DNA from 2 places in the Leucobacter sp. 1207-22 genome. Region 1 is predicted to be linked to the other one. Evidence: riboswitches for the same ligand, from Rfam matches in the RefSeq annotation. Region 1 holds a riboswitch; the other holds the start of a gene.
What was found. Region 1 has a riboswitch for FMN ahead of ribD (bifunctional diaminohydroxyphosphoribosylaminopyrimidine deaminase/5-amino-6-(5-phosphoribosylamino)uracil reductase RibD). Riboswitches for the same ligand answer to the same signal wherever they lie in the genome.
Positions count from the first base shown of each region.

Region 2: another riboswitch for FMN. It lies ahead of pnuC (nicotinamide riboside transporter PnuC); the one in region 1 lies ahead of ribD (bifunctional diaminohydroxyphosphoribosylaminopyrimidine deaminase/5-amino-6-(5-phosphoribosylamino)uracil reductase RibD).

Region 1 is NZ_VXCR01000003.1:318,854-326,738, reverse strand. Features, by position in the region: gene FW756_RS07230 (exodeoxyribonuclease III) at 1-442, shown strand, start outside; gene trpS (tryptophan--tRNA ligase) at 542-1,561, shown strand; FMN riboswitch at 1,698-1,845, shown strand; gene ribD (bifunctional diaminohydroxyphosphoribosylaminopyrimidine deaminase/5-amino-6-(5-phosphoribosylamino)uracil reductase RibD) at 1,907-3,040, shown strand; gene FW756_RS07215 (riboflavin synthase) at 3,043-3,717, shown strand; gene ribA (GTP cyclohydrolase II) at 3,714-4,973, shown strand; gene ribH (6,7-dimethyl-8-ribityllumazine synthase) at 4,989-5,519, shown strand; gene FW756_RS07200 (endo alpha-1,4 polygalactosaminidase) at 5,568-6,425, shown strand; gene FW756_RS07195 (ABC transporter ATP-binding protein) at 6,578-7,885, shown strand, end outside.
Region 2 is NZ_VXCR01000002.1:120,489-128,373, forward strand. Features, by position in the region: gene aceE (pyruvate dehydrogenase (acetyl-transferring), homodimeric type) at 1-2,543, opposite strand, end outside; tRNA gene FW756_RS03720 (tRNA-Val) at 2,891-2,967, opposite strand; gene FW756_RS03725 (peroxiredoxin) at 3,039-3,500, opposite strand; gene FW756_RS03730 (flavin reductase family protein) at 3,666-4,208, shown strand; gene pnuC (nicotinamide riboside transporter PnuC) at 4,284-5,081, opposite strand; FMN riboswitch at 5,162-5,288, opposite strand; gene FW756_RS03740 (MBL fold metallo-hydrolase) at 5,373-6,020, opposite strand; gene FW756_RS03745 (universal stress protein) at 6,201-7,046, opposite strand; gene FW756_RS03750 (glyceraldehyde-3-phosphate dehydrogenase) at 7,086-7,885, opposite strand, start outside.

The sequences.
Region 1 (7,885 bases):
GGGCCAGCGAATGACCGAACTTGAGCGCGACCACGAGCATGTTGCGATTGTTGGCGATTTCAACGTTGGGCACCGCGAGTTCGACATCAAGAACTGGAAGGGCAACGTCAAGAAGTCTGGCTTCCTCCCCCAGGAACGCGCATACTTCGACAGGTTCTTCGGTCCCCGCGGCGAGACCGTGACCGGCGTCGACGGTTCAGAGGGTCCCGGCCTCGGCTGGATTGACGTCGGCCGCACCTGGGCTGGCGAGGTCGACGGCCCATACTCGTGGTGGTCAAACCGTGGCCAGGCATTCGTGAATGACACCGGTTGGCGCATTGACTACCACGTCGTGACCCCCGCCCTCGCAGAGCGCGTTGTTGACTACCGAGTCGACCGTTACCCCTCTTATGACGCTCGCTGGTCCGACCACGCACCCGTCATCGCGGACTACCGCATCTAACTCACGGCGCAATCCGCTGCGCCGGTCAGGGCGCGGATCGCGACCCCTTGGCGCACACATTCTTTCGCAGCCGAACATCACCAGTATTAAGAAGCAGTAATGACTGAACAGAACACCCCAGCAAAGCCCGTCATCTTCTCGGGCATGCAGCCCTCAAGCGATTCACTCCAGCTTGGTAACTACATTGGCGCTCTCAGCCAGTGGACGCAGATGCAGGAAGACTACGACGCGTTCTTCTGCGTGGTGAATCTGCACGCAATCACCGTTCCGCAGGACCCACAAGAACTCGCTGCTCGTACCCGCCGCACCGCGGCGCAGTACATCGCGGCTGGCATTGATCCTGCGAAGTCGACGCTGTTCGTGCAGTCGCATGTTTCGGCGCACGCCGAGCTTGCGTGGCTCCTCAACACCCTCACCGGTTTTGGTGAGGCAAGCCGCATGACGCAGTTTAAGGACAAGACGCAGAAGAAGGGTATCGAGGCATCGTCAGTTGGCCTCTTCACCTACCCCATCCTCATGGCATCTGACATTCTGCTATACCAGGCGAACGCTGTGCCCGTTGGCGAAGATCAGCGCCAGCACGTCGAGCTCACCCGCGACCTCGCGCAGCGCTTTAACTCGCGCTTCGGCGACACCTTTGTCGTGCCAGAAGCGGTCATTCCGAAGGGTTCGGCCAAGATCTACGATCTCCAGAACCCGACCGCGAAGATGTCGAAGTCTGCAGAGACCGAAGCCGGCCTGATCAAGGTGCTCGATCCGGCGAACGTGACGACAAAGAAGATCATGCGCGCCGTCACCGACGACGAGGCAGAGATTCGCTTCGACCGCGAGGCAAAGCCTGGCGTTTCGAACCTCCTCACCATCTTCTCGGTGCTGGGTAATCGCACGATTGCATCCCTCGAGGAAGAGTTCGCTGGCCTGGGCTATGGCCACCTGAAGAAGGCAGTCGCAGAGGTCGTCGACGCTGAGCTCGCTCCAGTACGCGCACGTACTGAGGAGCTCCTTGCAGACCCCGCTGAGCTGGATCGTCTGCTCGCAGGCGCCGCTGACCGCGCAAACGAGGTCGCCCAGGCATCGCTCAACCGCGCATACGATGCGATGGGCATTCTGCGTCGCTAACTCCTGGCGCTGAGCAAAGAGGTGGTGTGCGGGTTACTCGCACACCACCTCTTTTATTCCCGCGTTTACGTATTTTTTTGGCGTTCCGCTCCAGGCAGAAATCTGCCCGCTCTCAGACGGCAACTATTACAGTAGAAATGTGTTCCGGGGTTGGTGAGATTCCAAACCGGCGGTGAAAGTCCGCGAGCACTCGCAGCCTGCGGGTGTTGAACCGGTGAAATTCCGGTACCGACGGTAGTGGTGTGTGCAGTGCACACACTTAGTCCGGATGAGAGGAACGCGGCCCGTCGGTGACCCCGACGGCGTTCTGCGAACCCGGTCACGCTTGAGAAATGGCGGATTCGGATGACTGAGCAGACATCGCAACGCACGGTCGTTGACGCGATGCAGCGTGCGCTCACAATCGCTGCGCGCGGCCCCGCCGACAACGCGAACCCGCAAGTTGGATGCGTCTTCATCGATGCCGATGGACGCATCGTTGCTGAGGGATGGCATGAGGGTGCTGGCACTCAGCACGCAGAGACTTCCGCGCTCGCTCACCTGCCCGCAGAGTGGCGCGACCGCATGGCCGAGCTCACCGCCGTGGTCACACTTGAGCCGTGCAATCACACTGGGCGCACCGGTCCGTGCGCTGTCGCCCTTGCAGAGGCCGGAGTTGGCGCGGTTGTGTACGCGCTCAAGGACCCTGGCAAGGCAGAGGGCGGCGGATCCGCGACCCTGCAAGCTGCTGGCATTCCCGTGACCGGAGGCGTGCTCGCTGCCTCGGCAGAGGAGCTGCTCAGTGGTTGGCTCACACGCCAAGCTGCGGCGAGCGCACACGTGACATCACCAGCGGCAGCGTCGCATGCTGCGATGGCGTCCAGCCCGCGAGTGATCGTGAAGTGGGCGCAAACGCTCGACGGTCGTGCCGCGGCAGCTGATGGTTCGAGTCAGTGGATCACCGGCCCCGAGGCGCGCGCTGATGTGCACGTGCGTCGTGCACAGGCTGACGCAATCCTTGTTGGCACTGGCACCCTGCTCGCAGATGATCCATCGCTCACTGCCCGCGCGGCCGATGGCTCGCTGTTGGTTCCGCCAGCTGAACAGCCGCTTCCAATCGTGCTTGGGCGGCGAGAGATTCCGGCGGACGCGAAGATCTTGCAGCATCCGGCGCTTGCCGGTCGCGGCTTGACGGCCCCGATCCACCTCACCGGTGAAGATCTCGCTGCCGACTTCGCCCAGCTCGCAGTGCAGGGCATCACTTCGGTCTTCGTGGAAGGCGGGCCCCAGGTCGCGAGCGCGATCATCGCGGCTGGCCTCGCCGACGAGGTACTCGTCTATGTCGCTCCCGCGCTTCTCGGCGGTGAGAAGCTCGCAGTCCGCGACCTAGGAATCCCGACGATGTCGCACATCATCCGCCTGCAGGATGCCCAGATTTCACAGCTTGGCGACGACCTCCTCGTTGTCGCTGTGCCGACCAACCACACAGAGGAGAACTGACCATGTTCACCGGACTCATTGAAGAAATCGGCGAAGTCGTCGATATCTCCCCAGTCGGGGACTCATTGCGACTCACCATCGCTGGCCCGCTCGTCACCTCCGACGCAACCCACGGCACTTCGATCTGCGTTTCGGGTGTGTGCCTCACGGTCATCGAGCAGGGTCAGACTGCTGACGGCCGTGGTACGTTCACCGCTGATGTGATGGCGCAGTCGATCCGCATGTCAGCGCTCGCTGATCTCACGGTTGGGAGCAGGGTCAATCTCGAGCGGGCCGCCCGTCTCGATACCCGCCTAGGCGGCCATATCGTGCAGGGTCACGTAGACGGCACCGCGACGCTTCTCTCTATTACGCCAGAAGACAATTGGAAGACGTACCGCTTCGCGATCGGTGTTGAGCTCGCTCCGCTGCTTGTTGACAAGGGTTCCGTGACGCTTTCGGGTACGTCACTCACGGTTTCAGACATCTCGGCTGCGGATCAGACCGAACAGTGGTTTGAGGTTTCACTCATTCCTGAGACGCTTGTAGCAACGATCCTTGGCTCGCTCGCCCCCGGTGACCGCGTCAATGTCGAGACCGACATCATTGCCCGCCACGTTGCGCGCATGCTCCAGTTTGACCGCCCCGTACACGAACTTCCCTCTTCCATCACCACCAACGAAGGATTCCGCTCATGAGCATTCCTGGTATCTCCAGCATCGAAGAAGCGATTGCAGCGATTGCGGACGGGCGCCCCGTCATCGTCGCTGACAATGAGAATCGTGAGAACGAGGGCGATGTCATTCTCTCGGCTGAGCTTGCAACTCCTGAGTGGATCGCATGGACCGTTCGCTGGTCATCGGGCCTGCTCTGCGCCCCGATGTCGAATGAGATCGCGAATCAGCTCGACCTGCCCATGATGGTGGAGCGGAACGAAGACGTGCGTGGCACGGCGTACACCGTCACGGTTGACGCGGCCGAGGGCGTGACCACCGGCATCAGCGCGAGTGACCGCACCCAGACGCTACGTACCCTTGCGAACCCTGAGTCCACCCCCACGAGTGTCAATCGCCCCGGCCACATCCTTCCGCTACGAGCGGTTGATGGCGGCGTACGCGTGCGCGACGGCCACACTGAGGCTGGCGTCGAACTCATGCGTCTCGCTGGTCTGCGCGAGGTCGCTGTGATCGCAGAGATCGTCGCAGAAGACGGCGAGATGATGCGTCTGCCTGGCCTCGTCGAACTGGGTGCCCGCGAGGGAGTGCCGGTTATCACGATCGAACAGCTCATCGCGTACCTGAACGAGCACGACCCCGCAGGCTGCCCTGCTGCTGCGGATCGTCACAGCCGTCGCGTGAGCCGCCGCGCTGACACCCTGTTGCCGACTTCGCACGGTGACTTCCGCACACTCGCCTACCGTGACCGTCGCACGGGTGTGGATCACCTCGCGCTCGTCGCGCTCAACGCACAGGGTGAGCTGCCTGGCAAGGACGCACTCGTACGTGTGCACTCTGAGTGCATCACCGGCGAGGCGTTCGGTTCGCTGAAGTGCGAGTGTGGCCCGCAGCTCGAAGCCGCAATGGATCGTGTGCACGAGGAGGGCGGCGTTGTCGTCTACCTGCGTGGCCAGGAGGGTCGTGGCATCGGCCTTGCAAACAAGCTTCGTGCGTACCAGCTGCAGGAGCAGGGCGTCGATACCCTTGACGCCAACGTTCGTCTTGGCCTGCCTGCTGATGCCCGTGATTACACCGCTGCGGCAGAGATCTTCGCTGATCTCGGCATCCCCTCGGTACGGCTGCTCACAAACAACCCAGACAAGGTTGCACAGCTTGAGGAGCACGGCATCGTCGTGACCGAGCGCGTTCCCCTCGTCGTCGGTGTGAACGAAACGAATGTCGGCTACCTCAACGCGAAGCGTGACCGTATGGGTCACCAGCTTCCCGATTCCATCTAAGTTCAAGGAGTACTCATGAGTGGCGCAGGAGCACCTGATCTTCGCGTAGACGCGACCGGTCTTCGGGTGGCCGTTATCGCTGGCAGTTGGCACCAGGAGATCATGAACGATCTCATCAAGGGTGCGCACGAGACCATCATGGGGATGGGGGCGGATCACACCCTGTTCCGCGTGGGTGGCGCTTTCGAGCTGCCGCTCGCAGCGCAGGCTGCGCTCACCCCTGCCGAGCAGGGTGGCGGCGGCTTCGACGCGGTCGTGTGCCTCGGCATCATCATTCGTGGCGGCACCCCGCACTTCGATTTCGTCGCAAATGCCGTGACTGACGGCCTCACCCGTGTCCAGCTCGATACCGGCCGCCCCGTTGGCTTCGGCATTCTCACGACTGACAACGAGCAGCAGGCAATCGACCGCTCAGGTGCGCCAGGTGCGCCCGAGTCCAAGGGTCAGGAAGCCGCAGAGGCAGCACTCCATCTCGCGGTCACCGCACGTCACATTCGCACTGAGGGCCCCTCGATGCGGCTCGTGCCTGGCACACCACAGGCCTAGTCCAGTTGGGGGGTGAGAGTGCGTGGCACCAGACGACATGTGCAGCGCGTGGCTGCGCCTGCCGTTGCATGCGTCGTGATGGCGGCTTGCGCGCTCTCACTCTCTGCATGCGCTGAGGCAGACACTGGACACGGCCCTGGCAGCGCAACTCCGGGCAGTGCGGTGAGTGGCGCGGTACCAGAACTCCCGGTAGGTGCAACGCCTGACTATCAGCTCGGCGGCGCATACGATCCGGCAGCTGAGGTCGGCATCGTGGGCCGAGATCGGACGGATCCCCCAGCCGACGGCGTCTACTCCATTTGCTACGTGAACGGCTTCCAAACCCAACCGGGAGAACTTGCGTCCTGGCCAGACGATCTGCTGCTACAGCGCGCGGGAGAACCTGTCTACGACCCTGCCTGGCCAGACGAGGTGCTGCTCGACACCTCGACGGCTGAGTCACGCGCTGGGATTGTCGCGCGTGTGAAGCCATGGATCGAACAGTGCGCCGAGGACGGCTTCAACGCAGTCGAATTCGACAACCTCGATACCTTTGAGCGTTCACACGGAGCCCTCACACAGTCAGACAACGCAGAACTCGCACAAGCGTTTGTCACCGTTGCACACGACGTGGGCCTCGCAGCAGGCCAGAAGAATGCGCCTGCCTATGCGGCATCACTCAAGCAATCCGCTGGCTTCGACTTTGCCGTCAGCGAGTCGTGCGGTGCCTACGACGAGTGTGGGCTCTACACCCAGACGTACGGCGAACAGGTCATCGACATCGAGTATCCCGAGTCGCTCGCTGACACGCACAACTCGTTTGCAGCGGTCTGCGCGGCGCATGGTGATCCCACCTGGATGGTGCTGCGAGACCGTGACCTGACGCAGCCCGGTTCTCCTGGGTATACATTCGACACCTGCGCGTAAAATCTCAGCCAGCCGCACCCGCACAGCGTCTCGTTTCCGTCACGAGTGTGCAATGAGCGCAATTCTCAGGCATGTGTCCAGCCGTGCTGGCGTAAGGTGTTGGGGTGGCTGAAACGTCTGATGTAACCGCTCCCGGCTCGACCAACGAATCAATGCAAGCTTCGTCGAAGCGCTCGCGTCGGGGCGCGTCCAGATCGGCCCGCAGTGCGTCCTCGCAACCACGTGGGCCAAGGGCTTCATTCAAGGAGCTCCTCCCGTACCTCTTCGAGCAGCGCAAACTTCTGGTCGTTGCCCTCGTGCTCGGCGTCGTCGCTGCCATCGCCTCGCTGGTGCAACCTCCGATGCTCGGCCTCATCATCAACAAGGTGCAGGCAGGCGAGGCGCTCGGTGGCCTCCTCGCACTGCTCACTGGCATCGTTGTGGTTGGCGCGATCCTCAGTGGCATTCAGCATTTCGTGCTGCAGCGGATGGGCGAAGGTGTGGTGCTCACGAGCCGCAAGCGCCTGATTGCAAAGATCATGAACTTGCCCATCTCGCAGTTCGACCAGCGCCGCACTGGCGACCTCGTCTCCCGCGTTGGTAGCGACACCACCATGCTGCGCGCAGTCCTCACTCAGGGGCTTGTAGAGGCAATCAGCGGCCTCCTCGTCTTCGTCGGTGCACTCATCGGCATGCTCGTCATCGACCCAGTTCTCTTCGGTATGACATTCGCGGTCATCGTGATCGCCCTCATCACCGTCGTGCTCATTTCGGGCCAGATCCGCCCAGCAGTCGCTCGCTCCCAGGAGAAGGTCGGCGACCTCGCAGCACAGGTAGATCGTTCGATTTCGTCGATCCGCACCATTCGCGCTGCTGGTGCGACCGAGCGCGAAGAAGCCGCGACTGTGCAGGATGCAACCGAGGCCTACACGCTTGGGTTGAAGGTCGCAAAGATCTCGGCGTTCATCGTGCCGATCTCGTTCCTCGCAATGCAGCTGTCGTTCCTAATCGTGCTCGGCCTTGGCGGCTTCCGCGTCGCCACGGGCGCCATCACCATCGCGCAGCTTGTTACGTTCATCATCTTCCTGTTCCTCATGGTGATGCCACTCGGTCAGGCGTTTGGCGCGATCTCAGCAGTGAACCAGGCGCTTGGCGCTCTCGGCCGTATCCAAGAGATCACGGCGCTTGAGACCGAGACCGAACGCGACGCGGATCGCTCCCCCACCGGCAAGATCGTCCCGCTCGCAACGGTGAGCGATGACGCGGCTCCCGCGATCCGCTTCGATGATGTCCACTTCAACTACCGGTCGGCTGCACCAGAGCGCGCGGATGCGCGGGACCTCGTGCGTTCGTCTGGCCGTGGTGCCCGACGCGATATGGAAGCCGCGCCAGCCACCATCGTGGAAACACAGGTACTGCACGGCGTCACTTTCGATGTGCCGCGCGGATCCCGCGTCGCCCTCGTTGGCCCCTCCGGTGCT
Region 2 (7,885 bases), on a different contig from region 1:
GAGAAACCGAAGCCATCGGCGCCGAGCACAGAGTAGTCTGCTGGCACGTACGGGCGGATCTGTTCGGGTACCTGCGTCGACCAGTCGCTGACGGCAACGACTGGGCCCGTTGCGCCTGCGAGTCGCTCTGATACGTACGACTGCTGAGGAGCCGCCGAGAGGTTCTCGAAGTTATGCTTCTCGGCTGCGGCGCCATCACGCTGCAGCTCGCCCCAGCTCGTGACACTCCAGACATCTGCTGCAATGTTCCAGTCCTGAGCAAGGAGTTGCTGAGCCTCAATTGCCCAAGGAACAGCAACACCCGAAGCGAGGATCTGTGCGCCAAGCTCACCTGCGGTCGCGGGGGCAACGCGGTGCATGCCGCGGATGATCCCGTCAACGTCAACATTCTCAGGCTCGGCCGGATGGATGATGGGCTCGTTGTACACAGTGACGTAGTACATGACGTTCGGATCTTCGTGGTTGCCGCCATACATGCGCTCAATGCCGGAGCGCATGATGTGACCAATTTCGTATCCGTATGCCGGATCGTACGACAGCACTGCCGGGTTAGTTGCAGCGAGGAGCAGTGAGTGGCCATCAGCGTGCTGCAGGCCTTCACCAGTGAGCGTTGTGCGACCAGCGGTTGCGCCAATCATGAAGCCGCGAGTCATCTGATCGCCTGCTGCCCAGATTGCGTCACCGGTGCGCTGGAAGCCGAACATCGAATAGAAGATGTAGATCGGGATCAGGGGCTCGCCGTGTGTCGAGTAGGAGGTGCCAACCGCGGTCATCGCAGCAGCCGCTCCGGCCTCGTTGATGCCAACATGCAACAGGACGCCCTGCGGGCTCTCCTTGTATGCAAGCAGCAGGTCACGGTCAACCGAAACGTAGTTCTGGCCGTGCGGGTTGTAGATCTTCTTCGTGGGGAAGTACGAGTCCATGCCGAACGTACGGGCCTCATCGGGGATGATTGGCACGAAGCGATCACCCATGCTCTTGTCGCGCATGAGGTCCTTGAGCAGGCGCACGAAGATCATGGTCGTCGCAGCTTCTTGCGCGCCAGAACCCTTCTTGGCGATCGCGTAGGTCTTTTCTTCTGGCACAGCGAGATCTACGTGCGTTGAGCGACGCTCTGGCAGGTAGCCGCCGAGTTCGCGACGACGCTCGTGCATGTACTGGATGGTCTCGTTGTTCTCGCCCGGGTGGTAGTACGGGGGGAGCGACGGGTTCTCTTCAAGCTGAGCATCCGTGATGGGGATGTGCATGGTGTCGCGGAAGAGCTTGAGGTCTTGCAGCGTCATCTTCTTCATCTGGTGCGTAGCGTTACGCCCCTCGAAGTGTGGGCCGAGGCCGTAACCCTTGATCGTCTTCGCGAGGATGACGGTTGGGCGCCCCTTGTGCTCCATTGCTGCCTTGTAGGCCGCGTATACCTTGCGGTAGTCGTGGCCACCACGGCGAAGGCCCCAGATCTGGTCATCTGAGTAGTCCTTCACCAGGTTGAGCGCGCGCTCATCCTTGCCAAAGAAGTGGTTTCGCACGAAAGCACCGTTCTCGGCCTTGTAGGTCTGGTAGTCACCATCGGGTGTGGTGTTCATGATGTTCAGCAGCGCGCCGCTTTCATCACGCTGGAGCAGGTCGTCCCACTCGCGGCCCCAGATGACCTTGATGACGTTCCAGCCCGCGCCACGGAAGTAGCTTTCGAGCTCCTGAATGATCTTGCCGTTACCACGAACTGGACCGTCGAGGCGCTGCAGGTTGCAGTTCACGACAAATGTCAGATTGTCGAGGCCCTCGTTCGCTGCGACCTGCAGCTGACCGCGGCTCTCAACCTCATCCATCTCGCCGTCACCAAGGAAGGCCCAGACGTGCTGGTCAGATGCGTCCTTGATGCCGCGGTTGGTCAGGTACTTGTTGACCTGAGCCTGGTAGATCGCGTTGATCGGCCCGAGGCCCATCGAAACCGTTGGGAACTGCCAGAATTCAGGCGCCAAGCGGGGATGGGGGTAGCTCGGAAGGCTGCCTGCCGCGTGCGACTTTTCCTGACGGAAGCCATCGAGCTGATCGGCGCTCAGGCGTCCTTCGAGGAATGCGCGAGCGTACATGCCAGGTGAGGCGTGACCCTGAATAAAGATCTGGTCGCCGCCGCCAGGGTGGTCCTGGCCGCGGAAGAAGTGGTTGAAGCCAACCTCGTACAGCGAAGCAGCCGAGCCGTACGTCGAGATGTGACCACCAACGCCAATGCCGGGGCGCTGCGCACGGTGCACGGTCATTGCTGCATTCCAGCGGATCCATGAGCGGTATTGGCGTTCAATATCGTGGTCGCCGGGGAATTCGGGCTCATCAGCGCTTGCGATGGTGTTGACGTAGTCCGTGGTCGGGACCATCGGTACGTTGAGATGCAGCTGACGTGAGCGGTCGAGCAGATCAGTCATGATCTGACGGCCACGGCCAGCACCTCGCTCCTTTACAACGGCGTCAAGTGAGTCTCGCCATTCAGCGGTCTCTGCCGGATCTACGTCCTCGTGATCCGGTGCGTACGGGTCTTGGGTGTTAACCGCCACAGGAAGCTCCAATACTTTCCATGGCACGCAAATGAGACGACAAGGGTGATCATCAATTTGCGTGCACAACCGAGTCGGCGGATTCGCCAACACCGTCCCAGACTATCGGGTTTGCACGAGAAAACAGGTGATTGTGCGATATTTCATGTGGAAACTGAACAATCTGCGGCCGAGGCGGCGAAAGTTGAGTGAAAATCAAGTCCACTGGTTAGCAGAATCGGGGGCGAGTGTGACGCTTTAGGAATACTCAAGCCCCTGAAGGCTCATGCTGTCGTCATCGTATCACGATGACGTGAGATGAAGGCTGAAGAAAAGAAAACTCCCCGCTCGCGTGAGCGGGGAGTTGGTGGTGCGCCCTGAGAGACTCGAACTCCCGACCCTCTCGGTGTAAACGAGATGCTCTAACCAACTGAGCTAAGGGCGCTTGCTGTCGACTGCGACCTGTTAACTATAGAACAGAACGGCACCCGACAGCGAATCGAGCGCGCCTAAAACCTAGGCAAGCTTCGCGACAGCTTCGCGATACGCGGCGAAATCTCGCGCCTGACCAGGCTCTGTTGCGAACGAAGCGAGGATTTCGCGATCTTTACCGATGAGGAAAGTCGCGCGTGTTGCAATGCCTGCTTCTTCGATAAATACGCCGTATTCCTTCGAGACTCCACCGTGAGGCCAGAAGTCTGAGAGTACGGAGAAGTTGTAGCCTTCCTGATCCGCCCATGCCTTGAGCGTATAGACAGAATCGACAGAGACGCCGAACACGCGAACCTTCGCATCTTCGAAGATTGCGATGTTGTCACGCAGCTCGCAGAGTTCACCGGTGCAAATGCCGGAGAAAGCGAGGGGGAAGAAGACCAGTGCGACTGGCGACTCGGTGACGAGTTCGCTCAGGGTGAGTTCCTCACCGTGCTGATCGGACAGCGTGAAATCAGGTGCGATTGTGCCAACTTCGAGGACCATCTTTGACTCCTTAGTATTCAGGACGTGCGTTGCTCACCATTGGGAGATGCAGGCGAGTTGCTGCAAGCGTATCGCAGCGTCATATTGAGACATCTCCCGAGGTTCACTGCGTGGCGCGGATATGGTGAGTAGGCACGAGTCTGTAAAACAAGGAGTTATTCGGGCATGAGTATTACCAAGCCGGGAAACGTTGTCGTTGAGTCAACCACAGCAACCGCGGATGCCCTAAAACTTGCATTTCGGGACCATCCTGCCGGTGTCTCACTGATTACGGCGCAAACTGAGGATGGCCCGGTTGGTCTGACTGCTTCAAGCGTTGCTTCGGTAAGTGTTGATCCGCCAGCTCTCGTGTTCTCAGTGACGCGGGCGACCGGGAGCGCCGGGGGAATTTTGCGGGCAGAATCGTTCCTCGTGCATCTCCTTGACTCGAGGCATTCAGAAATTGCTCGGACGTTTGCCGTCTCGGGCACGGAGCGATTTACTCCCGAGCAAGGATGGGCTGAGCTCGCGACGGGGGAGCCATACCTACGAGGTGCGCGAGCCGCGCTACGTTGCCGGGCCCTGCACACGGAGACGGTTGGGTCATCGGTCGTGGTGGTAGCTGAGGTTATTGGCTCGGTACAAGGTGAAACTCACCCGCCCATGGCGTATCACAACCGTGAGTTCCTGAGCCTCGGCGAGCCTGTCGGGACAACCTCGAACGATTGAGCAGAACGGAAGGGGGCCTGGACGAAGCGTGAAGCTTGGTCCAGGCCCCCTGGTGTGGTGCCTGCCGAGACGAAATTACTGTACCGGGATCGGCGACGTGGTCTCCTTGGGGCGTTCGGAGGTGGCCAATGCTGACGGTGACGACGCCTCCTGTTTCTCGATGCTCTGGGTAGCAGGTGAGACGCGCGGATCGGGCATCACCGCATCAATGCACGGTTTCGCATGTTTGTGGGCTCGTGCCCAGACAACGAACCCGGCTGCGGTAAATGCGCCGTAGAAAACGTACATGAATGCCGTCGCGTAGTAGCCAGAGCTAAAGAGAAGTGGCACCCCAACCAGATCAACGGCGATCCAGATGAGCCAGAATTCCGTCCATCCTTTGGCCATGCCATATGTGGCGAGCAATGAACCAACGAACGTCCATGCGTCTGCCCATACTGGATCCCATGAGCCGAGTGCGCGGAAAAGCGGGGTCAGTGCGACCGTGCCGAGAATCATGGTGAGTACAAGCCCGATGCGAGTTGAGTTTGATGCCCAACGTGGTGTCACCTGGCCGTTGTTGCTCTTGCTTGCGTTCTTCCAGCGCACCCAGCCATAGATCGCGACAGTGATAAACATCACCTGCCGTCCAGCCTGCCCGAGCAGACTCGGAAGCTCATGGGCTGGATTGAGAATCGAGCCCAAGAACACAGTGAGAAGCAGGAGGTTTCCGACGATGCCGACCGGCCAGGCCCAGATGCGCCTGCGCATGCCTCCGAGTGCTGACGCGAGACCGAATACGTTGCCAACGACTTCACGTACCAGCAAAGACTGACCGCCCGGTAGTTGCCAGTGGGCATTAAACAGCTCAACGAACCAATGGAACAGATTCATTTTTCTCCTCTCGTTCGATACTGCCGAGGGAGAACGTGAGTGCAGCGCGCGCCAAATGGCGTACGCGACTGTACCTCACGCCTGTGCTTCTACCATCCAGACTGTAACTGTCGGTACCAGAGTTTCACTGGTTCAACCTTGGCCAGAAGGCCTCGGGTCGCGGACTATCACCGCCGGCTCGGAATTTCACCGACCCCGGAGCACGAGTGTGTTCATCACCAAGTGTAGACCCGTACGTCGTCGCGCGCGTGCAGCTATGCTTCAGGCGAACTCGCTTCAAGCCTCGAGACGCTAGGCGTTGTGGCGTCGCCAGGCTTCCATGCTTGGTGCCTCATCCGCGACGGAGGTGAGTTCGCCGTGCCCAGGAAGTACCCTGGTGTTGTTGGGGAGCGTCAAGAGACGAGTTTCAATTGAATCGAGGATCTGGGGCCAGCTTGAGTAGCTCCACCTGACAGCACCTGGCCCACCATGGAAAAGCGTGTCACCGCTAAACACCACATCAAGCGCAGGCACAGCGAAACTCACAGAGCCTGGAGTGTGGCCCGGAGTGTGGATGGTCAGCAGTTCAAGCCCGGCAGCGGCAAATAGTGCGCCGTCTGCAAGTTCAAAGTCGGGCAGGGCCTCACCGTGCGTTTCTGCCCAGATCGGCAAGTCAGCTGGGTGAAGATACACGTGAGTATCAACCTTCGATGCGAGTTCGAGCGCCGCGTTCACGTGATCTTCGTGCCCGTGGGTGAGCAGAATTCCCAGTACGCTGCGGTCACCAACTGCTGCAGCGATGGCCTCAGCATCGTGGCCTGCGTCGATGATGAGCACCTCGGCATCGTCGCCGAGGAGCCACACGTTGTTCTCGAGTTCGAAGCCCTCTGCAGGGAGCCCTGGACGGCCTGCTCCGATCCACCCACGTGTGATCACCTGTTCGATTCGAGCTTCGCTCATGCGGTGTCTCTCCTTGCGCATCGATAGCTGCCAGTGCGGGCTTCATTCGCAGAGAAGGCCCACTCCTGAGCGTATCCGGTTGGTGCGTGAAATGCACTCGAACCCTGATTCTGGGTGTGCGAGCAAAACAATGGCGGGGTGGATCTTGGTGATCCACCCCGCCATTGACGAAACAGGTAGTTACGGCTTAACCACGATGGTTGGCACCGGCAGTGCCTGGAGAACACCGTGGCTGACCGATCCGAGGAGCAATCGGCTGAGGCCACCGCGACCGCGGCTACCAACAACAATCATCTGGGCATTCTCGGCGGCCTGCACGAGAGCAGCGACCGGGGGAGCCTGCACGATGTGACGCTCGATCGTGAGATCGGGGTAGCGTGACGCGAGACCTGCTGTGCCGATTGCAATCGCCTCTTCTGCCGCAGCCTGCTGCGACTTGACGAGGTCCTCGCTCCACAGGTACTCAAGGCCCGGGGTAAGCGGGGGCATCCATGCGTACACCGCAATGAGGGGTACGCCACGGAACGATGCGATTTCAGCGGCGTAGTCGATTGCCTTCTGCGACGCTTCAGAGCCATCGACACCGACAACGATTCCAGCAGACGAGTCGACCTCGGTGCTTGGAATCACCGCGACGGGGCAGTGTGCCGTTGCCGCGACCTTGACCGCGCGCGTGCCAAAGAAGGAGCCAGCGAACTTGCTGCCTTCATGGGCACCCAGAACGAGCAGGTCAGCGCGCTTTGACGCTTCTTCGACCTCGAGGATCGGGTGGCCGACCACAGCGGTCCCAGTGATTTCACCCTCGAAACCGATGCTTCGTGCGTATGCCGCCTCAAGGTCGAGCATCTGCTGAGAAGCGTCCTGCGCTTCAGAGAGGAAGACTGCACTTTCCGACAGGAACGAATCGTCGGCTACGTGCAGCAACTCGACAGACGCCTTGCGGTCCGTCGCTCGCGACAGGCCCCACGCGAGTGCGGTGCGGCTCTGTGCCGAACCGTCGACACCGATAAGGAACTTCTCAGACATGATGCTCTCCCTTGTGCATGTTTCGTCGGGGTGTGGGAATTAGGCGTTACGTGCTGGTACCTGTGCGGGATGTGAACCCGCGAGCTGCTCGATGATACGAACAACCTGGCAGCTGTAACCGTACTCGTTGTCGTACCAGACGTAGAGGATTGCGGTTGAGCCGGTCACGATGGTCGCGAGGCCATCAACGATGCCAGCGCGGTTTGAGCCAACGAAGTCCATCGAGACGATCTCTGACGACTCGACGTACTCAATCTGGGTACGAAGCGCGCCGGTCAGCGATACCTGGCGAAGGAGCTCGTTGATCTCCTCGCGAGTGGTTTCCTTCTCAAGCTGCAGGTTCAGCACAGCCATCGAAACGTCAGGGGTTGGAACGCGGATAGCGTTGCCCGTCAGCTTGCCCTCGAACTCGGGAAGCGCCTTGGCAACCGCCTTTGCCGCACCGGTCTCAGTGAGCACCATGTTCAGTGCTGCCGAGCGGCCGCGACGGTCTCCCTTGTGGAAGTTGTCGATGAGGTTCTGATCGTTCGTGTACGCGTGTACGGTCTCGACGTGGCCCTGCTTGACGCCGTACTCGTCGTTAATGACCTTGAGAACGGGGGTGATCGCGTTCGTCGTGCAAGATGCGGCGCTGAGGATGGTGTCAGCATCGGTGATCTTGTCGTTGTTAACGCCGTAGACAACGTTGAGCATGTCGCCCTTGCCCGGTGCGGTCAGCAGAACGCGTGCGATGCCGTTGTTCTGGAGGTGCTGGCCGAGGCCTTCAGCGTCGCGCCAGCGGCCCGTGTTGTCCACAAGGATCGCGTTGTTGATGCCGTAAGCGGTGTAGTCAACGCTTG